DNA from 2 places in the Limosilactobacillus sp. DJ3M12 genome. Region 2 is predicted to be linked to the other one. Evidence: a T-box and tRNA genes for the amino acid it is inferred to sense, from the RefSeq annotation. Region 2 holds a T-box; the other holds one or more tRNA genes.
The links. A T-box is a leader RNA that pairs with one kind of tRNA and senses whether it is charged. The one in region 2 lies ahead of leuS (leucine--tRNA ligase), so its partner is inferred to be a tRNA-Leu.

Region 1 (11,479 bases), on a different contig from region 2:
CGTTTGTTTGGATTATCTGGAGCAAAAAACTCGTCTGGAGTACCATCATATAAAATTTCGCCGTTCTCGACAAAAATAATCTTATCCGCAACATGTTTCGCAAAGACCATGTTATGAGTAACAATTACCATTGATTGTTTTTCTTCAGCTAATTGCAACAGGACCTTCAATACACTAAGCTCTAATTCCGGATCAAGGGCAGAAGTCGGTTCATCCAGTAAGATATACTTTGGTGACATTGCCAGTGCCCGAGCAATCGCCACCCGCTGTGCCTGTCCGCCAGATAATTCATTCGGATAGGCATCTCCGTAATCTGCTAAGCCCACTTTAGCAAGTAAATTATGCGCGTTTGCAATTGCTTCCTTTTTCGCCTGTTTCAAAACCTGTGTTGGTCCTTCAATAATGTTACCAAGGACAGTTTTATTAGGGAAAAGATTGTAGTCTTGGAAAACCATCCCTGTTTCTTGACGAATTGCCAACTTATCTTTATTGCTTACTTTTTGACTAAAATCCAAATGATGATCATCAAAATCGTATTGGCCGCTCTCTGGTATTACTAATAAGTTAAGTGAGCGGAGAATTGTTGATTTACCAGATCCAGATGGACCAACCATTACTGTTGTTTTACCTGCAGGAAACTCTAACGTGGTATTTTTCAAGACATTTTTATTACCAAAACTTTTATTAATATTTGTTAATTTCATTTTTCTCACCTATTATTTGCATTTACTTGACGGTCTACTACCCGCTCAAGATACCCTTGGAAATAGGATAAAACTGTCGTAAAGACCGCGTAGACCATTGCTACTAAAGTATACATAAGTAATGGTTGATAGTTTTCGGCCGCAATTTGTTGACTGACGGCAAACATTTCCATAATTGTAATTGAAGCAGCCAATGAGGTGTCCTTGACCAAACTTATAAAACTGTTTGATAAGGGCGGTAAAGCTACTCTTAAGGCTTGTGGTAAAATAATTCGCCATAAGATTTGCAACCGCGTCATTCCGATTGCTGCGCCCGCTTCCCATTGCCCAGTTGGAACTGAACTGATCGCTGCCCGAATTGTTTCTGAAGCATAAGCACCGGTATTAAGTGAAAATGTAATAATGCCGGCTGTAAATGGTTCTAATTTTATTCCATGCGGTAGGACTCCCTTAATTCTCAGATATGGCAGTCCAAAGAATACAATAAATAATTGAACCAACAGCGGTGTTGACCGAAAAAGCCAGACATAAAAACTAGCAATCCATTTAAGAATCATGAATGCACCACGTTGACGAGAAAGACGAATTAAAGCTGTTACTAGTGCAATAATCAGTCCAAAGAAAAATGAAATAATCGCTAACGGAATCGTATATTTAAATCCCGCTGCTAAGAGTTGTGGTAAAGATGTCTTGATAATTTCCCACATAAGTCACAGTTTCCCTTCTTCTATAATTAATCTAATTTTTTAAGTGCTTGTTGCAAGTCAGCAATAATATCTTCAGGGTCCTCAATTCCCACTGAAAGACGAATCAACTCATCTTTAATTCCGTTTTCTAATCTTATTTCCCGGGGAATAGATCCATGGGTCATGACAGCTGGAACTTCAATCAAGCTTTCAATTCCTCCCAAACTTTCCGCAAGATCAATTAATTGTAGATTTTCAACAAACTTCTTCGCATCTAAACCATCCTTAAGTTCAAAGGAGATCATTGCTCCAAAGTTCCGCATTTGCTTAGCCGCAATCTCATGACCAGGAAAATCTTTTAAGCCTGGATAATAAATTTTTCCAATATGGTCATCGTTTTGGAGAAAATTAATAACTTCATTCGCATTTTCTTGGTGAGCTCGCATCCGCGCACCGAGAGTTTTCATTCCCCGTTGTAATAGCCAACTATCATCAGGGCCAAGTGTACTACCGATTGAGTTTTGCAGGAATGCTAATTGTTCAGCAATCTCATCATCGTTAGTAACTGCTAATCCGGCAACAACATCACTATGACCGCCTAAATATTTGGTTGCGGAGTGAACAACAATATCTGCCCCAAGAGTTAACGGTTGTTGGTTATAAGGGGTAGCAAAGGTATTATCAACAATTGTCTTTATTCCATGCTTTTTTGCGATATCAGCAATTGCTTTAATATCAGCGATTTGCAAGAGCGGATTAGTTGGCGTTTCAAAATAAACTGCAACGGTATTATCTTGAATTGCATTTTCGACTGCTTCAAGGTCTTGCATGTCAACAACAGTAAATTCAAGGCCAAAGCGTTTTAATACCTTGTTGATTAACCGGAATGTTCCCCCGTATACATCACTACCAACTACAAAATGATCGCCTTGAGAGAATAAAGAAAAAGTAGCATGAATAGCAGCAGATCCAGAAGCAAATGCAAAGCCGGCTGTCCCATGTTCAAGCTCTGCGATTAATTTTTCAAGAGATGCACGTGTTGGATTTCCTGTTCGAGAATATTCCCATTTAGGTTCACCGCCAAGAACATGTTGATGGAATGTTGATGAACGGTAAATCGGTGTTGAGACCGCACCAGTGGTTGGATCTTCACTATTACCGCCATGAATTAATTGTGTATTGAATTTCATAATATCTATCTCCTTTAGAATGCAAAAACGAATACAAAAAAGGCACAAACTCAAGAACTTCTCACTTGAATTTGCGCCTTATGCATTTATTCCCGATTACGTTAGCAGTTACTCAACTAAAAGTAAGCACGCCAAACTGTGGGTCGCATAAGACGCGATCCACAACAACAAACAGTAGCGCTAATTAATTGTTTGTTAAACATGACGTGTTCCTCCTAACTTAGTATGTCAAAATCATAACTTATAAAAAATAAGTTGTCAATACAATTACTAAAATTTATTTAAATTGATCGTCAAGAAACTTCTGCACAATGTTATAAATTGTTGGACTCCAGAAATCTCGTTCATGGTTCGCACCCTTAACCCGGTACGCTTCAACAGAATTTCCATTATCCTTCAACCGCATATACATTTTTTCCATTTGTTCATATGGAACAACTTTATCAGCATCTCCGTGGAACAATAAAAATGGTGGATAGTTTTGCCCATCTTTGACTTGATATAGGGGACTCATTTGCTTTTCAATTTCTGGCCACTTTGATACATCAGGCACCAATAAGCAATATTGCAGTAACTTATTTCCTGGAACATTAGCATCATACTCAAACGTCTTCTCCACGTCCATTGGTGCAAAACAACTAACCACCGCATTTACTGCATCCGATTCGTCTTGATAAAGGTCAACTTTATAGTGCGGATCATCACCCGTTAAGCCGACTAGCATTGCCGCATTGGCTCCAGAGGAAGTACCCCAAATTGCAACCTGTTGCGGATCAATTGCATATTTTTGCGCATTGGCCCGTAAGAAACGGATGGCTGTCTTAACATCTTGCAAAAACGCAGGAAATGGGTGACCATCAATTGAACTACGGTGTTGAACAGTCGCTACAATATACCCGGCCTGAACAAATTGAACCAGTTGTGGAATTTCTTCTCCCATTTTTGGGGTTCGCCACGAGCTTCCTTGAACAAAGACAATCAATGGCCGAGGTTCAGTTTGATATTGTTTTGGGAAACGTTGCGTCCACGGTGCTAAGATCGACATATGTAATGCCTCACCATCCATCGCACCATAAACAATATTTTCAATCAAGCGTACTTGGCCGCTTAACGTTGGGTTATTTGCTAATTCGTGTATTGTCATCAATTTCACCATCCATTGTTATAAAAGTCTTTTTAATGACATTAAGGTGATCATCAAAGCAATATAAAATTGGCTTGCCATTTGGAACTTCCACTTTATCAATATCGTTATCTGAAATACCATCTAAATATTTAATTAGTGCCCGCAAAGAACTACCATGGGCAACAATTAACTGATTATGTCCATCAATCAAACGAGGCGCAATATGGTCTTGCCAATATGGGAGGAGTCGTTGGAGCGTCATTTCTAAACTCTCACTAAGCGGAATCTTAACTCCTAAGCGATCATAGCGGTGATCATGCTGACGTTCTTTTAATTGTGGTGGCAAATCTTTAAAACCACGCCGCCATTTATGAAGCTGTTCTGCACCAATCTCTTTCTTCACTTCATCTTTGTTCCGGCCACTCAATGCCCCATAATGACGTTCGTTTAGTCGCCACGTTTTATGGACAGGAATATATAACTGATTAATTTCTTCTAGGATAATATTAGTCGTCATGATTGCCCGTTCCATGTAAGACGTATATGCATCACTAAATTGGATACCCAGTCTTAGCAATTCCTTGCCGACTAATTCACCCTGTTCAATTCCTTTAGGAGTCAACGGAACATCAGTCCAGCCAGTAAAAATATTATCACGGTTAGCTTGACTTTGCCCATGACGTACAATTACTAATTCTGCCATTTTTTCACTCCCCTTTGCCACTATCTTATAATAGCGCATTTTACTAGTGCTTAACAATTAAACTAGCTGCAGAAGGTTATTTTACAGTCGACTTTTCTGCCGTATAATTATTAAGGTAAGTATTTGAGGAAAGGAAAAATTAAACTGATTTGGTTTAATTCTCAATTTTATGAAATCTAAAATTGCTAATCTAATTAATTGGGGGCTTCCATACTGTGCCATCGCTGCAATGGCCTATTTAATCATGTTCCCCCAGTTTGTATCACATGGAGTTATTTTAGGGACGGACTCCATTTTTCACTTTAACCGTTTTTACGATGCCGCTAAGCAAATTCAACAGCTTAATTTTAGCTATTTTCAAAGTAATTATAGTTTTCAACAAAGTGGCCGCATCATCAATGCCGTTTATGGCCCCCTCTTTGCATATTTAAATGGGGCTATTCTCGGCGTAGTAGGAACTTGGTATCAATATCAGATCGTCACTACCTTTATCGTCTATCTATTAGGTGGAATCGGTATGTATCAACTTAGCATCCGCGTTCATAGTAAACGGACATTTGCAATTATCTGTGCCCTAATCTATATGAACATTGGGTGGCTTCCACGATGGGAATTAGCACAGAACATGAATGCCTGGGGAGCTGCTCTGGCTCCTTATATGGTAATTTGCGGCGTACGCATGATTCAGGATCACCAACGACCAGTCAACTGGCTACAATTGATGACCCTGATGACGATTATCATTCAGATCCATATGCTAAGTTCTTTATTTTTTGTGATTACACTAACACCGTTCTTTATTATTGGGTTAATTATAACGACTAACCGTAAGAAAATGTGGATCGAAACGCTGAAGGCAGTCGGCGGAACTATTATTTTAACGGCTAATGTTTGGGGAGCCTTATTAATGCTTAACCTCCATAATAATATTGCCCATCCTGCCGATTTTAGCCTCGCCGATAATGTGCTACTGCCTTCAATGTTTAGCAGTACACGCGATTATCTAATCTACGCAATGTGGCTTCTCTTTATCCTTCAACTCATTTACGTATTATTCACCTTCAAAAAATCGCTTACTAATACAGTCCTGACGTTACTTGGTTCTTTGGTCCTCCTGCTTAGTTCTTCCCTTACTCCTTGGTCCTTTTTCCAAGATGTGGTCCCTGCACTTGGACACACTTTGCAGTTTCCTAACCGATTGACAATCATTGCCTTTCCCCTCTTACTCGCAGGAGTTGGGATCAGCGCTACAACCCTTGATAAAAAAGCGCAAGAGATTGACTTACGAAATCAATTAATCACCGGTATCCTCTTGCTAATGGTTTTTCTGGTCTTTACTCCTACAACAATTGATGTTTATAAACGCGCAGCACGCTATGACTCAGAAATTGTTCTTAATAGTTTTAGCGCGATTACCCGCGTAAGTGAAAATAAGGCCGCACTGCGACATTCCGTCCACGACCTTTACCCTGGTCAATTGTTAACGATGGTTGAGAAGAGAAGTCCTGACTATTTGCCGATTCCTAAGAAGTACATGAATCAAAAATATGTTCGTTCTTACGCTTACGAAGGGCAAATTATTAATGAAGCCCATAAATATCCTCATACTGTCTTGTCGCATGGAGGATTGCAATTATCATGGGAAGCAGGAAAAGCGGGAAAAGTTCGGTTGCCAATTATTACGTATCATGAATCACAATTAACGGCTAATGGTCATCTACTGCGCCACTATCAGCGATCCTCGGTTGGTGCCCCTTACGTTCAGCAACGTAAAGGGAAAAATACCGTTACCCTCTACTTTAAGCAAGCTAAATGGTTCACCGCCTTATTAGTGATCTCATTAGTTGGTCTTAGCATACTTGCAATTTATGGCCTTTATTATTTCTGTACTCATATTAAGAAATACTTCCAAGGGATTGCAGCTGGACAAATTAATTAAAACAAAAAGGTCTCTAACGTTCGGATTTACCGGGTGTTAGAGACCTTTGTTATACAACTTTTTACGAACATAGCGACATGGAATATAATCCAACCTCTTATTTTGCATTCAATACAAACGAAAGCTCAACATCACGGTCGGCAGGAATATGATACTGTTCTTCAACATCTGCTCCCCAGCTATCAATTCCCCCAACACCTCGAACGGCTCCCGCAATAACGAGAACAGTTCGTCGTGCGAGTGGGAGCTCTTCGATGTGTGTTGCATTTTCTAATTCCTCCGCTGTATATGGTAAACAACTGAAGGCAAATGGTTGCTCGTCTTGTTTAATAGTTAAGCTAAATGGTTCCCGAGAATGATCAGCATTATTTTGGGTGGAATCGCGGGTAATTGTTAATGCATGAGTATCCATGTGCATTCCATTTTCCTGAGGGACTAGATACTTAGTAACTGGTAAACCGTCAACATGGAAGGTACCCTCAGTCGCTCCTGCTATCCGGTCCGGGTAAGTTTCACCGGATAATCCTTGATAGTCAAAGCCGGTAGCAACGGTTGGCATGATAAAACGCATTCCTACTACTGGCAGACCAGGTAAGTCTTTATGACCGTAGTAGTGCATTGTCACTTTAATCTCACCTTGTCCGTTAACCTCATAAGTTACAGTGACTTGCGTAGCCGGAACTGTTAGCATCTCAAAAGTATACTTAATCTTGACATTCTCAGCAGATACCGGATCACTAAATTCATTGGTTATCGGCGCAATAGGTAATTCGGCAAAGTGTTGATTATCAACTGTCAGGTCAATCGCAACACACTTATGAAAAGTGTCCGCTGCTAACCACTGAGCAGACCGAATATTAAAGCCGCTTCCTCGGTCATTATCAGTGGTGGCCCGCCAAAACGTCGGCATTGGTTCACGATATAGCCATTCTTTACCGTTTAGCTTAAGCGATTCTAGTCCACCACGCTCATAGCTAAAAATATAATGAAAGCCGTCACCACTAAGTCCTAATGTCGCATCACCATATATCACGCGTAATTTATTTGTGTAAGCCATAGTAGTATCTTACCTCCTGCATTGCTGGCTTCGGTGTCCGATCAGCAAACATCAAGCCATCTCCCGAGAATTCGTAATCTGAGTGACGATCATCGAAATCACCACCATAGCGCATCACTTCTTGCCCACTTACCGGATCCTTAACAAGGAGGGCTTGATCAATAAAGTCCCAAATGAAGCCACCAAAGTATTGTGGGTATTTATCAAGTAAAGAAATGTACGAACCCATTCCACCATCAGAGTTCCCCATATCATGCATGTACTCACATTCCATAAATGGCTTGTCTGGATTGTTCTTCAAGTACTCCTCAACTTCTTTAGGTGGTAAGTACATCCAGCTTTCAACGTCTGAGATCCGATCACGGTATTCAGGAGTATGACAAACTCCTTCATAGTGAACAAGCCGACTGTCATCATGCTTCTTATAGAATTCATTCATTTTGACAATATTATCGCCAGCATATGATTCATTACCTAAAGACCAGAATAAAATCGACGGGTGGTTCTTAAATGTTTCATAGTTAGTCCGTGCCCGATCTACTACTACGTCACGCCATTGAGGAACTGAACCAGGGACATTATATGATGGTTCAATTGCTCCCATCTTCTGCCAGGTAGCGTGGGATTCCAGATTATTTTCGGCCATCATGTAAATTCCGTTATCATCACAAAGGTAATACCACGGAATTTGGTCTGGATAGTGACACGTCCGAACGGCATTAATATTATTTTTCTTAAAGGTTTGAATATCACTCGTCATATCATCCATCGTGATCGCACGGCCACGTTTAGCATCCCATTCGTGACGGTTAACACCATTGATAATTAGCCGTTGACCATTCAATAAGACAACATGATCTTTATTAATTTCAATTCGACGAAAACCAAAGTGGTATGGAACGAGTTCGACCAAATTACCTTCGTCATCACGAATTTCAATCAACAATTGATAGAGGTAAGGATCATGGTTATCCCATAAGTGAATATTTTCTAAAAATTGATCCCGAACTTCTACCGTGGAGTCAGCAGGGTGTGTTTCATTGACGAGCGTATTACCATCATTGTCGATAACCCGCACATTAACGTTCCCGGTCTTTTCACCGTGAAGTTGAAGGTCAACATTAAAAATACCGTCCTGATAATTATCAGTAACAATTGGCCGAATATTAAGGTCTTCAACATGAACAAGTGGTTGGGCTAATAGATTTACACTCCGGAAGATACCAGAAAAACGGAACATATCTTGATCCTCAATCCACGAGGCGGTACTATGCTTGAAAACTTCCACAGCCAAAACATTACCTTCATCTTGAATGTAAGGAGTCAGGTCAAATTCAGAGGGGGTAAAACTATCTTCAGCGTAACCAATAAAGTGACCATTAAGCCAAACATACATGGCACGCTCGACACCGTCAAACCGGATGCGAACCTGCTTTCCCCGTAAGGAAGGATCAAGGTCAAAACGTTTTAAGTATTCGCCAACAGTATTATCATCCCCATTACTAAATGATCTCTCTTGCGCATCATCAGGACTAAGGGCATATGCAGGACGACGGTAAATCTTACCTTCCCACGGAATCAAAGTGTTAATGTAATTATTTTGGGCGTAATTATTTAGTTCAATCTCACTAGGGACTTCGATTGTTCCAAAACTACTACTATCATAATCTGTCTTATAAAAATCTTCTTCGCGTTCACGCGGGTTTTTAGCAAAGTTAAATTGCCATTGCCCATCCAAGTTTTGCGCAAAACGACTATTATTATGCCGCCATTCATCATAGTTACCGTAATAATAATGGTCACTATGAGCTGGTAATTGATTAACGCGGAATGTTTCCGGTTCATCAAGCCATTTGATATCTGCATCCATTGATAAATCCCTCCTCGTTACTATCTACAACATCTAAAGTATAGCGCTTTCATGATTGAGATAGCAAGAGGAGAGGTAAAATTTACGTAAATTTTATTAAACAGAAATTTTAAAACAAAAAAGGCACTGAGCAAATATTACTCAGTGCCTTTTAAGTAGTGCGGCCGAGAGGACTTGAACCTCCACGGTCATAATCGACCATAAGATCCTTAATCTTACGCGTCTGCCAGTTCCGCCACGGCCGCATATCAACCAACGAATATTATTATAGCAAGATACCTATTCGTTGGCAACAACTTTTTTCAATTTTTTAAAATAAATTTGTGACCACATCGTCGACAAATATATCTTTGGGTGTTAAAACGCCGTTGTCGTGCGAATTCAACACCACATCCGGCACATATATAATACCATTTTTTCTTGGAATTTATCTTTCTTTTACTAGTCGGTGGCGCATATCTTGATCCTCCCACCTGTGCTAGTAAAGTCTTAAATTCTCTACTGCGATGGTGATAATCCATTCCTAACAGATGTAAATGATAATGGCACAATTCATGAAGGACCACTTGGCGCAGATTATGAAGATCAAACTCAGTATACATTAACGGGTTGATATCAATATGATGGTCACTTAAATGATAACGTCCACCAGTTTTTTTTAACCGCTTATTAAAAAATACCTTGTGCGTAAATTCGCGCCCAAAGTATTCTTTCGACCACTGTTCGGTCAATTGTTGTAATTCAGCATTAGTCATTTGTGACTGTCTCCGGTTCAAGCATCGTTAATTGAATTCGCTGGCGCTTCAAGTCGACATCATCAATCCACACGTCCACAATATCACCAACGGCTACCATTGCCCGCGGATCACGAATGAACTGCTTACTCATCTTTGAAACATGAACTAACCCATCATGTTTGACACCGATATCAACAAAGGCTCCAAAGTCGACAACGTTTCGGACAGTTCCTTGAAGTTTCATCCCCGGCTTAAGGTCTTCAATCGTCATTACATCATGGCGTAATAATGGAGCAGGCATTGAATCACGCAGGTCACGGCCTGGCTTTTGCAAGGAAGAAATAATATCAGTAACGGTTTCAGTCCCGACTTGATCATCCGTAAACTGCTTAACATCAATTTTCTTTAACTTATCATCAGCACTTGGCATTCCCAACTCATCGACATTAATTCCTGCCGCTTGAATAATCTTTTCCGCCACCTGATAACTTTCTGGGTGAACATCGGTGTTATCTAATGGATTTTCGCCACCAATAATCCGTAAGAAACCAACAGATTGTTGATAAGCTTTAGGTCCTAACCGTGGCACTTTCTTTAACTGTGTCCGGTTTGTGTAGCGGCCATTTTCATCTCGATAGGTAACAATGTTTTTAGCAATTGTTTTATTAAGCCCGGAAATCCGCGTCAACAATTGGTAACTAGCTGTATTGAGATTAACGCCAACCCGGTTTACCGCCCGTTCAACAATCGTTTCCAGTTCCCCACTCAATTCTTTCTTCGGCAAATCATGCTGGTATTGTCCAACCCCAACCGCTTGAGGATCAATCTTGACTAATTCGGCAAGTGGATCTTGCAAACGACGACCGATACTAATTGCACTTCGCTGTTCAACATGCAAGTCAGGAAATTCATCACGCGCTTCCTTACTTGCAGAGTAAACAGAGGCACCAGCTTCATTTACGATGACATAATAGATTGGCCGTTTGATCTTTTTAAGAGCTTCCGCAACAAATTGTTCTGATTCCCGGCTAGCTGTCCCGTTACCGATCGCAATCATTTCAACATGATACTTCTCTAGCAAATCAATAAATTCGCCTTCCGCTGCGGCTCGTTGCTTTTCTGGCGCTGGCTTATGCGGATAAATAACCGCTTTGGTTAAGAACTTCCCATTTTCATCAAGAACCGCCAATTTACAGCCTGTTCGGTAGGCAGGATCGAAGCCCAATACAACTTTTCCCTTGATTGGTGCTTGCATCAATAAATGATAGAGATTTTCACCAAAGACCTTAATCGCTTGTTCATCAGCGCCCTCTGTTAATTGTCGCCGCAGTTCCCGTTCAATTGCTGGACCCAAGAAACGCTTGTAAGCATCCTTGTAAGCTTCCTCAATAAAGGCAGTCGCATCATTTTTCTTGCTAGTTTTAATCAAACGGAAACGAAGGTAATTCATCACTGGTTCTTCAGCTA
Region 2 (11,479 bases):
TTACAAAGCCTTTCATGTATTCAACTGGTAAATCATCAACCTTGTAGGCTTCGTTTACAAAGACCATCAATTGAGAAATAGCCGTGTTGAAGTGCATCCGTTCGTAGTCTTCGGTAACCTTCTTAACAGTTTGATTGTAAACCTTGGTAAGCTTACCATCATTGAAAGTGGATACCCGGTCACGGAGGTGGTTATTATCATCCATCAACAACCGCCATACACGTTGAACCCACTTATTAGCACCATGAAGTCCTTTTTCATCCCAAGGTACCGATTCTTCAAGTGGTCCCATGAACATTTCGTAAAGACGTAAAGTATCAGCCCCATATTGGTCAACAATGTCATCAGGGTTAACAACATTACCTTTGGACTTCGACATCTTTTCATGGTTTGAACCAAGAATCATCCCCTGGTTAACAAGCTTCATGAATGGTTCTTTAGTTGGTACGAGACCGAGGTCATAAAGAACCTTATGCCAGAATCGAGCATAGAGCAAGTGAAGAACAGCGTGTTCAGCTCCACCAACATAGAGATCAACTGGTGACCAGTAATCAAGAGCTTCTTTTGAGGCAAATTCCTTGTCATTATGAGGATCAGTGTACCGGAGCCAGTACCATGATGAACCGGCCCATTGTGGCATGGTGTTAGTCTCACGAAGACCATGACGACCATTTTCGTCATAAACGTTAACCCAATCTTCAACATTTGCTAATGGACTTTCACCAGTTCCTGATGGTTCGATGTTATCAGTCTTTGGTAATTCAAGTGGAAGTTCATCTTCTGGAACTAATGAGGTTGTCCCATCATCCCAGTGGATAACTGGAATTGGTTCACCCCAGTAACGTTGCCGACTGAAGATCCAATCACGAAGACGGTAGTTAACTTTCTTATGACCAGCATCGTGTTCTTCAAGCCAATCGATCATCTTTTGCTTTGCATCAGCAATGTTCAAGCCATCAAGGAAACCAGAATTAATGTGCTTACCGTCACCATCAAAAGCACCTTCTGACACATCTGTTCCTTCAATAACAGGCTTGATTGGCAAGTCAAACTTAGTAGCAAAGTCATAATCACGTTGATCTCCGGAAGGAACAGCCATTACTGCTCCAGTTCCATATGAAGCAAGCACGTAATCACTAATCCAAATTGGTAGTTTTTCACCGTTAACTGGATTAATAACGTAAGAACCAGTAAATACACCAGTCTTGTCCTTGTTTAAGTCAGTCCGCTCAAGATCAGACCGCCGTGACGCTTCTTCCTTGTACTTTTCAACTTCCGCCTTGTGTTCTGATGTTGTCAATTGGTCAACTAATTCTTGCTCGGGAGCAAGAACAACATAAGAAGCACCAAAGAGCGTATCTGCCCGCGTCGTAAATACTTCAATCTTAGTATCTTCATCCCCCACAACTGGGAAAAATACTGAAGCACCTTCTGAACGACCGATCCAGTTACGTTGCATTTCTTTAACGCTTTCTGGCCAGTCAACAAGATCAAGATCGTCAATCAAACGGTCCGCATAAGCAGTAATTTTCAAAACCCATTGACGCATTGGCTTACGGTAAACGGGATAGCCGCCACGTTTAGTCTTGCCATCTTCAACTTCTTCGTTGGCAACAACTGTTCCACCCATAAAATCAGGGGCCCAGTTAACCATAATTTCACTTTCGTAAGCAAGCCCCTTCTTGTAGAGCTGTTCAAAAATCCATTGAGTCCACTTGTAGAACTTAGGATCAGTCGTATTTACTTCACGGTCCCAGTCATATGAGAACCCGAGTGATTGGATTTGGTCACGGAAATGATCAATATTTTTGTTCGTAAAGTCCTTGGGGTTATGACCAGTCTTTAACGCATATTGTTCAGCTGGCAAACCGAATGCATCCCACCCCATTGGATGTAAAACATTAAAGCCTTGCATCCGCTTCATCCGTGACATTACATCCGTAGCTGTATAACCTTCTGGGTGACCAACGTGGAGTCCTTGACCAGATGGATACGGGAACATGTCTAATGCATAATACTTCTTTTGGTCCTTATTAAGGTCTGCTTTAAAAGTTTCATTCTTCTTCCAAAACTTTTGCCACTTTTTTTCAATCGTCTTATGATTGTAAGCCATATTTTCTACTCCTTATTCTGATTTTAATAATCGTAATAAAAAAGTCCCGTAGAAATTAATCTACGAGACGAAATAACTCCGCGGTACCACCCGTTTTCCATGGAAGCCATGGCGCTTAGGACCTTAACGCGGTAAACGTCATTACCTACTAAAATTCAGTAATAATCACATTTAGATGAGTTCGTAAATGACCAGTCTCCTGTTCACACCACCACAGGATCTCTGCTGACCTCGTCAAAAACTACTATTTCTATTACGATCAAATATTTAACGCCTATTTTAACAACCACCGTTAATGATTGCAAGCGTGTAACTAAATTATTAGCCTAAAATTTCTTTTAATTCATCAACTTTATCAAGGTGTTCCCATGGTAAGTCCACATCAGTTCGACCAAAGTGACCATAAGCAGCAGTTTGCTTGTAAATTGGCCGCTTCAAGTCGAGCATTTCAATAATTCCAGCTGGACGTAAATCAAATACTTTTCGAACAGCGGCAATTAATTCTTCTTCTGAACGGGTACCGGTACCATAAGTATTAATCATGATCGATACTGGTTCTGCTACACCAATAGCATAAGCAACTTGAATTTCGGCCTTCTTAGCATAACCAGCTGCGACAATGTTTTTAGCAATATAGCGCGCAGCATAACTAGCAGAACGGTCAACCTTAGTAGCATCCTTTCCAGAAAAGGCTCCACCACCGTGATGGGCAGCCCCACCATAAGTATCAACAATAATCTTCCGTCCTGTTAAGCCGGCATCCCCTTGCGGTCCACCGATTACAAAGCGACCTGTTGGATTAATGAAGTACTTAGTTTGGTCATCAAGGTACTCAGCCGGAATGACTGCTTCAATCACTTGTTCTTTAATATCCTTTTTAATTTGATCAAGTGAAACCTCTGGATCATGCTGGGTACTTAAAACAACGGTGTCAACACGTAATGGCTTGTCATTCTCATCGTATTCTACAGTTACTTCGGCCTTTGCATCTGGACGAAGGTAAGAGATAACGCCATCCTTACGTAGTTGAGCAATCTTACGCATTAATTTATGGCTTAAAACCAATGTTAATGGCATATATTCAGGTGTTTCGTCAGTAGCGTAACCAAACATCAATCCTTGGTCACCGGCACCAATCTTATCAAGCGGATCAGCTTCACCTTCACGCGTTTCTAAGGAGTCATCAACCCCTTGCGCAATGTCTGGTGATTGTTCATCGATCGCAGTGATAACAGCACAGTTATCAGCATCGAAACCGTACTTGCCATCTGTATAACCGATCTTACGAATTGTGTCCCGCACAATCTGTTGGATATTAACGTAGGCCTTAGTAGAAACTTCACCAAAGACTAATACTAGTCCAGTAGTAACTGAGGTTTCAACTGCAACCCGTGAATCAGGATCCTTCTTAAGCAATTCATCTAAGATCGCGTCACTGATTTGGTCAGCAATCTTATCTGGATGTCCTTCTGATACTGATTCGGATGTAAATAAATGTCGTTCTGCCATTTTCTAATTCCCCCATATTCTATTGAAACTTTCAAATAGTTTGTAGTTGCGGTTACAAGGCATCTTCACGTTCAGACGTGAATCCTATCGGGAATTGCTTTATAACGATAATAATCTTAGCATAATTGTCAACCAACAATCAATGTTAATCCTTACATTCTTACTTCAAACGGGCATTGACCATCCCTACTGCCGTCATGAAAGAGTAAATAATTGTCGGACCAACAAATTTAAATCCATCCTTCCGCATTTGCTTGGCTATTTCTTCCGAAGCCGGCGTTTTAGGAGCTAATTCAACATCGGTAGTTAACCCCAAGTCTTGAGGCTGATCATCAACAAAGCGCCACACATAATTATCAAACGTCTTTCCCGTTTTCCGTAATTTTAAAATCACTTGTGCATTATTAATTACCGCTAATATTTTAAGACGATTACGAATAATAGTTTCATCCTCGCATAATCGATTAATATCTTCATCGGTAAATGATGCCACTTTTTCAATATTAAAGTTATCGAATGCCTGATTAAATGCTTCCCGTCGCCGCCAGATTGTCTGCCAAGTTAAACCAGCCTGAAATAATTCTAAAGATAACATTGCAAATAACTGCTGGTCATTATGAACTGGAAATCCCCAGTAGTGATCATAATAGTCTTGCATTTCTGGTGTCGCATTTGCCCATTGTGGTCGTTTAAGTGTCATTATCAGTACCTCTTTTTTGTTTTTAAAATAAATAGGGAGCAGAAATTTTCTCCTCCCTATTTATATACGAATTTTTGGTTATTTTGTACTTTTTTCCTTATTAGTATTTTTTAGCATAAATGCTAGTATGAGACCAATCAATTCAGTGATGATCATGCCAATAAATACTAAATGATAGCCGTGAAGGGAAGCGACTTGCGCCGAACTCCCCCGCTGAAGCGCATTTGTAGTAGCAACTGTTAAGATCAGTGTTGAAATAGTAACACCCGCGGACCCGAGAACTTGCCGGACTGTTGTAATTACAGCTGTTCCGTGGGGCACTAATTTATCAGGTAAGGCATTTGCTCCCAGTGTGACGGCCGGCATCATTACAAAGGCATTTCCACCTTCAATCACCATTGCGCAAAGGATCATTCCCAACAAGCTGAGGTGATTAAGGACGATTAATCCAGCAACCCAGCCAATGATAATCATAAACATTCCTACCAGCATTGTCGGTTTAAACCCAATTTTATCAGCTAACTTTCCTGACAAAGGATTCAGGATACTAAGAAAAGCAGCGCCAGGCACTAGGGCCATTCCAGAAACAAATGGACTAACTTTTAATAATCCCTGATAATAAAGGGGGAAAATAATTGTCGTTACAATTAAGGCAATATATGAAATCGACGTTAAAAGAATTGCTAAATCATAATTAAAAGTCTTCAATACCCGTAATTCCAATAGCGGGTGCTTGAGGTGAAGCTGCCGAATGCAGAACCAGGTAACCGCAATAAGACTAATGATAAAGATCCCTGCATTTATTCCCCATGCAGGATTCTTTTTTCCGGTTTGGTCAACAACGTACATAATCCCAATTAACCCAATTAGTAAGATTACTGATAGCCAATCAAGGTTCGTTTCATGTCGTTCCATTACATCTTGGATCAGTCCGCTAGCAGCCATTAAAATAATTGCCGAAATAACAAGCATAAAGAGGATAAAAAGGCTCTTCCAGCTAAAAAACTTTAGAACAATTCCTGAAACAATCGGTCCACAGGCAAGGGCGGATCCCATTACCAAACCAGCAATTCCCATTGTTGATCCCCGCTCTTCTTTAGGCGTAATCTCAAGCAAAACAGTTTGGTATGATGGGAATAAAACTCCGACAGCAAATGCTTCCATGGCTCGTCCAATCATCATAAACCAGAAGCCATTAATTCCCCAAGACGCGGGGGTTAAAACAATCATCAAGGATCCAATATCAAATAGTCCCAGTGCTCCAATGAACATTGTCTTAAAACTCATATTATTGAGCATCCACGGGCTAATTGGCATGCTGACACACATTACGAGCATAAAACCAGTCGTCAGCCATTGAACGGTTGATGCTGAAATCCCAAAAGCGTTCATTAAAGTTGGATAGGCAGTTGACAACGATGATTGACTAATCGACATCGTAAAGGTACCAACTAGTAAAGTAAAAATAAACCAAAAGCGACTATAACTTTTTCCATTGCGTGCGATACTTTGATCCATATCATTCTCTCCTTCTTTAGAATAATTATTATCTGACCGTTAATTATTATATGTTTTGAATTAGTGAATGTAAATGTTATAATGTCAATAGATTATAATTATTTTAAGAAAGGGGACGACATTATGGCAGAAGCAGAATTTGATCGAGCTCTTGACCATCTCCGTGAAAACAAGGTTCGTCTTACTCCCCAACGGAAAACTATCTTAAATTACTTAATCAATCATCATACTCATCCAAGTGTCGAAATGATTTATGATGACCTTAAAGACACAGTTGACAATATCAGTATGGCAACTGTTTACAATACTCTAAAACTCTTCGTTGATTATAATCTCGTAATTGAGCTAAAAAATGGAGACGGCAGTACCCACTTTGATTATTTCGGCCACCCGCATTATCATGTCGTCTGCGATAATTGTGGTAAGATTTCTGATGTTTTTGATGAACATTTTACTGCAATCACGAAAGAATTAACGGTTATGACTCATGAAAAGACTGGCTATCTAGTTACAGGAAATAACATCGAAGTCCATGGCATTTGTCCCGAGTGTCAACGTAAATTACATTTGAATCGTTAGTAAAAAGAGGCTGAGAAAAAACTTTTGTTTTTTCAACAGCCTTTTTTATACGAATCTTGTTACGATATCGTGGAAATTAACTTTTTATGCTTTCTTTTGTGTTAACGAAGCAACGGCAAGAATTGCAAACCAAGCTAAAGTTAGTATAAGCGCAATTAAAGTTTGTTTCTCCATACATAAAACAATTAGCACAATAAAAAGAAAAACTAAAATAACATAGTCAGTAAAAGGTGCGCCTGGCATCTTAAAAGTCCTTGATTGCGGATGCTGACGAATATATTTTAAATGTGCCAAGATGATAGCAGCCCATACAAAGAGAAAACTCGTGGTAGCAATACTGGAAACAAAAGTAAAAACTCCTTCTGGCATTACTAAGTTTAAGATAGCGGCAATTCCAATAACGACTGCAGAAATAATAACCGCTGTTGCAGGCACCGACCGCTTAGATAAGCGACTAATCTTACGGATAACAGGCCGATGAGCAGTAGAGGTTAACTCAGCTAGCATCCGACCAGTTGTATATAGAGAACTATTACAAGCAGAAGCCGCAGCAGTAATTACTACAAAATTAACGATACTAGCAGCCCCCGGAAGACCGATGTCGCGAAAAACAAGGACAAACGGACTATTGCTTGGTGAAAGTTTACTCCACGGATAAATGCACATAATGACAGCCAAAGCACCGATATAAAAGAGCATAATTCGAACAGGAATACCATTAATTGCCTTAGGAATAACAACTTTAGGATTCTCTGCCTCAGCCGCTGTCACCCCTACCATTTCAATTCCAACAAAGGCAAATACAACCATTTGAAAAGAAAGCATGAAGCCCTTTGTCCCGGTAGCAAAAAAGCCCCCATCATTAACTAAATTAGCAGGAGTAGCGAGATAGCCGCTTACCGAATGAAAATGAAGTAAAACTAAAATGACACCAACGGCAATTAAAATAACAATTGCCAAAATTTTAATAAGGGCAAACCAAAATTCGAGTTCACCAAACGTACTAACAGTCATTAGATTTAATCCCAATAAAATTAGGAGAGTTATTAATCCAGGTAACCATTGGGGAACTTGAGGAAACCATAGTTGAAAATATAAGCCAATGGCGGTAACTTCGGCCATTGCCAATGCTAGCCAACACACCCAATAAGCCCAGCCCATTACAAAACTCACGCGATTACCAAGATAATCACGAATCGCATCCATAAACGAATGATAATGTAAGTCGGAAAGAAGCAACTCTCCCAGGGCCCGCATAATTCCAAAACAAATAATCCCAGTAATTAAATATGCTAAAAGGATTGCTGGACCAGCAGCGTGAATTGCCTTCCCCGATCCAAGAAATAATCCTGTCCCAATCGTTCCGCCAAGCGCCATTAATTGAATATGACGGCTTTTAAGCTTACGTGTAAATTCTTGTTTTTCTGCCATGATCCTCTCTCTTTCTCAATAATTGAAGTTTTATTAATCCTAGTTAGGTTTACTAGTCATTACTAAAAAAATCAACTATGATATATAACATTGAAAACCTATTGTATACCATTTTTCGTAGAAGGAGAAATTACATTGTACGCATTAGTTCACTGGATCCCATTTTTTATTTATTTTTTTGCAGGATCTGTCCTCGTTACCCATAATCACCTTTGGAAAAAATTTCCTAACTTCAGCCAGCATATTACAATTGCAACCTTTTTTATCTATTTAACTGCTATCGACTGGCTTTGTCTAACCCCTTCAATATTTAATTTTAGTTCTGCTAACAAACTTTTATTTTATTTTCACGGCGTACCATTTAATATCATCCCCCTCCAAGGACTCAGCCAAGAATTTTTCTTAAATATTGTGATGACCTTACCACTAGGAGTTTATCTTTATTTAATTAATCACCAAATGCCCTTCAGTCGTGCTATTCTCTACGGCTTTTTCTTCAGCTTATTTATCGAGTGTAACCAATTTGTTTGCGACCTTCTTTTCCATATTGGAAGGGTTGCCGATGTCGATGATTTGATTAGCAATACCATCGGAACTACAATTGGTTTTGCAGTAATGATCATACTTGATCAAACGATTTTTCATCAAGTTATTAAACAATTTATGCTAGTAGTTGGAAAATCTGATAAACTGAATAACTGAGGTGGTAAAAGATGATTACAAATGAACAAAGAGCGCATGATATTGCTCTTACCTTACTACAATCCCGAGCAAAAGATCTAAAGCCAATCGAAGCATATCATGAATATGTCAATTCATTATTACCAATCTTAAAGGAGATTGATAAGGATTTTCCCAACGGTATTAAAGAGCACCTTTAATTTCCCGGGAAATTACGACAAAAGGAGCTGTGACATAAGTTAGGTCACTTCCACAAAATACGAACAGCGCAGTACAACAATGGCCTTCAGCGTTCGACTTTGCCGGACGCTGAAGGCCTATTGTTGCTTGCGGGGGCTCCCAGAGGCTAGCTTCGCATCGAAAAACGAAGTCACAAGTGACTTCTGTCTCGCTCCCTTTTCCTACGATTAGTCAAGAAAAATATTTAGAAAAGAAGAGTATACTAAACCAACCCGGTTCTTCTTCAAAAATCGAGAATTAGTGGTATATTAAAATTGTGAGGTGGTTATGCCTTCACAGGGACTATTGAGTCCGTATACCGATAGTGGTATTTTTCATGGTGCTTAATCATGGATAAGAGACATTTCAGAGTTTTATTCATACAAGCTACCATGGCGACCTTGTTCAGTTTTGGATGAGGTCGTTTTTCTTTTAAACGATAGTAATAGTCAACGATATGATTAGAATTAGCGTGTTGTTGGCGGATCATATTACCTACAGTAAAATATAAGAGCTTACGGGCAATCGGGTTTCCACGCTTATTAATGTGGTCTTGACCTAAATAGGTTCCAGATTGGTAACGACGAATATCAATTCCGACAAAGGCATTAAGCTGATTGGCATTGTCAAAGCGACTAATGTCGCCCAATTCTCCCATTAACTGAGCCGCAGTTTGTTTCCCAATTCCCGGAAAAGAGCAGTATAGGATATACTCTGGTAAGTGCTGGGCAATAGATTCCATCCGCTTGATAACCTCTTCCCTTTTACGGGTTAAGGCAATTAATTGGCGAGCATAGTAGCGAACTTCATCAACCTGAATGGCATCACCAGAAACAGCCGGATATGATTTTTGGGCGAGATCGATTAATCGATCGGCATACTTATAAGCTTTCATCTTAGATATTCGTTTATCTGTAGATGCCATTAGAATATTCTTTAATTTAACTCTCGAATAAGGCCTAACTAGTGCTGGATGAGAAAAAAGCTCCACGATATTCAACGCTAATTTAGATGTTCTATTTACAAATAATTGCTTAAGTTCTGGAAAAACTTGTTCAAGTGCAGTATGAAGATGATTTAGACGATAGTTCCAATCAGCATTGAGCTGATTATAGAACCGACTAAGCTCATGTAACTGAAGATGGTCTTTTTTCCAAGGAACTGTTAATCGAAAAGCATTTTCCTGGACAGTGAGCGCAATCCGATGAGCGTCTTTCTGATCGGTCTTAACTCGTCGTAGACTCTTGGACTTTAAATGAAGTTCTAGTGGATTAAGACGGCAAAAGCGGAGACCATTGGTCTCACAGAAATGTTCAATTACTCGCGAATAAATTCCAGTCGCTTCAAAGTAGATAATTGACTTCTGAGCTTTCTTAATCATATCTCGTAGAGCATTAAACCCCACTTTCGTTTGTACTAAAGAAAACTCCTTTAAACAGTGTTTCCCTCGATACCAGACACAGTAGCTTTTCCCCATTGAAACATCCAAGGCAAATATATCAGCCATAAAAAAACTTCCTTTCTATAAATAGAGCTAGACATAACCGCTATCCTAGATTTGTACTTTATTTCCTAAATACTTGAACTCGTAGTTCCACAACCTAAAAGCAAAATATCAAATCAAAGATAGCGGAGATCATTTTATAATACGGACTCGAAGTCCCTGGGAGCATGATCGATCTTAGCTCTATCTTCAGAATAACAAAAAAGTCCAGGACAATAATTATTTTTATCCTGAACTAATCTTAGGTTGTTTACTATTTCATCCTATATGTATTATACTACCTTGTTGAGATTTCCTTTCTTCTTGTTTTATTAACCCATTTGAACTATGATATTAATAATTTTATTTTTAGGGAGGTTTTTCAATGTTTGAAGAAACTAAAAAGGGCTTTGACTGGTTTAGCCTAATTGTTGGGGTCTTATTTATCATTGCCGGAATTGCATCATTCACGCGGCCAGATAAAACCCTTCACTTCTTAGCCATTGTTGCCGGAATTACTTTTATTTTCCGCGGAATTTATGAATTATGGTTCCGTCAACGAATCGGTCGAATCTTAGGAGAATCCTCAGGTTGGTTAATTTTTTCTGCAATTTTAGATATCATTTTAGGAATTATTTTTCTTTTCCAACCAAGCTTTGGGGTACTCTTCATTGCTATCATCTTCGCTATCTGGTTTATCCTTGATTCTATCACTGAGTTGATCAGTGCGAAGTTTTTCAAGGAATTTCATCGTGGATACTACTGGTTCATTGTAATTCTAGCAATTTTGAGTTTGGTATTAGGAGTTATTCTTTTATTTAGCCCATTACTTTCCGCTATTACAGTGGTATGGTTAGTTTCAACATTCTTGATTGTGTTCGGAATCATGAAACTTATTCAAGCATTTTAACGTATACCTTATATTAAAAGAGATCAGCAAAACTGATCTCTTTTAATTTTACGAATATTTTGAATTATAAGCCTTGTTCCGTCATCAAATATTAGGTGATGAGCATGGTAATCAATTCGTTTTAATTTTCCCGTGTATTCTTCATAAAAACCTGTCTTACCATTAAAGAATTCAACTTTTATTAACGGATGTGATCGGCCCCGTTCAATCATGGCAAGTTGGACTCTAATTCGATGCCTCATCTCAGCTGTGGGATAAGTCTTATGACCATACTTTTCCCCTACCTTTGCTAATAATTGATGGTAGCCGGTCAAGGCCGCAAAAGGAGAAAACTGA

Region 1: it has a tRNA-Leu gene. The T-box ahead of leuS (leucine--tRNA ligase) is inferred to sense a tRNA for this amino acid. The anticodon was not compared.

Annotation. Positions count from the first base shown of each region.
Region 1 covers NZ_CANCWY010000009.1:35,442-46,920, forward strand. The annotation lists gene QOS06_RS06195 (amino acid ABC transporter ATP-binding protein) at 1-704, opposite strand, end outside; gene QOS06_RS06200 (amino acid ABC transporter permease) at 710-1,411, opposite strand; gene QOS06_RS06205 (trans-sulfuration enzyme family protein) at 1,438-2,580, opposite strand; gene QOS06_RS06210 (alpha/beta hydrolase) at 2,858-3,724, opposite strand; gene QOS06_RS06215 (2,3-bisphosphoglycerate-dependent phosphoglycerate mutase) at 3,699-4,448, opposite strand; gene QOS06_RS06220 (putative glycosyltransferase family protein) at 4,579-6,348, shown strand; gene QOS06_RS06225 (beta-galactosidase small subunit) at 6,446-7,405, opposite strand; gene QOS06_RS06230 (glycoside hydrolase family 2 TIM barrel-domain containing protein) at 7,389-9,275, opposite strand; tRNA gene QOS06_RS06235 (tRNA-Leu) at 9,435-9,520, opposite strand; gene QOS06_RS06240 (SprT family protein) at 9,578-10,030, opposite strand; gene QOS06_RS06245 (Tex family protein) at 10,023-11,479, opposite strand, start outside.
Region 2 covers NZ_CANCWY010000002.1:147,658-159,136, forward strand. The annotation lists gene leuS (leucine--tRNA ligase) at 1-2,113, opposite strand, end outside; T-box leader at 2,174-2,382, opposite strand; gene metK (methionine adenosyltransferase) at 2,435-3,622, opposite strand; SMK box riboswitch at 3,620-3,732, opposite strand; gene QOS06_RS03175 (DNA-3-methyladenine glycosylase I) at 3,783-4,322, opposite strand; gene QOS06_RS03180 (MFS transporter) at 4,401-5,840, opposite strand; gene QOS06_RS03185 (Fur family transcriptional regulator) at 5,964-6,419, shown strand; gene QOS06_RS03190 (amino acid permease) at 6,504-7,850, opposite strand; gene QOS06_RS03195 (VanZ family protein) at 7,941-8,552, shown strand; gene QOS06_RS03200 (hypothetical protein) at 8,564-8,731, shown strand; gene QOS06_RS03205 (IS110 family RNA-guided transposase) at 9,037-10,257, opposite strand; gene QOS06_RS03210 (HdeD family acid-resistance protein) at 10,619-11,143, shown strand; gene QOS06_RS03215 (hypothetical protein) at 11,167-11,479, opposite strand, start outside.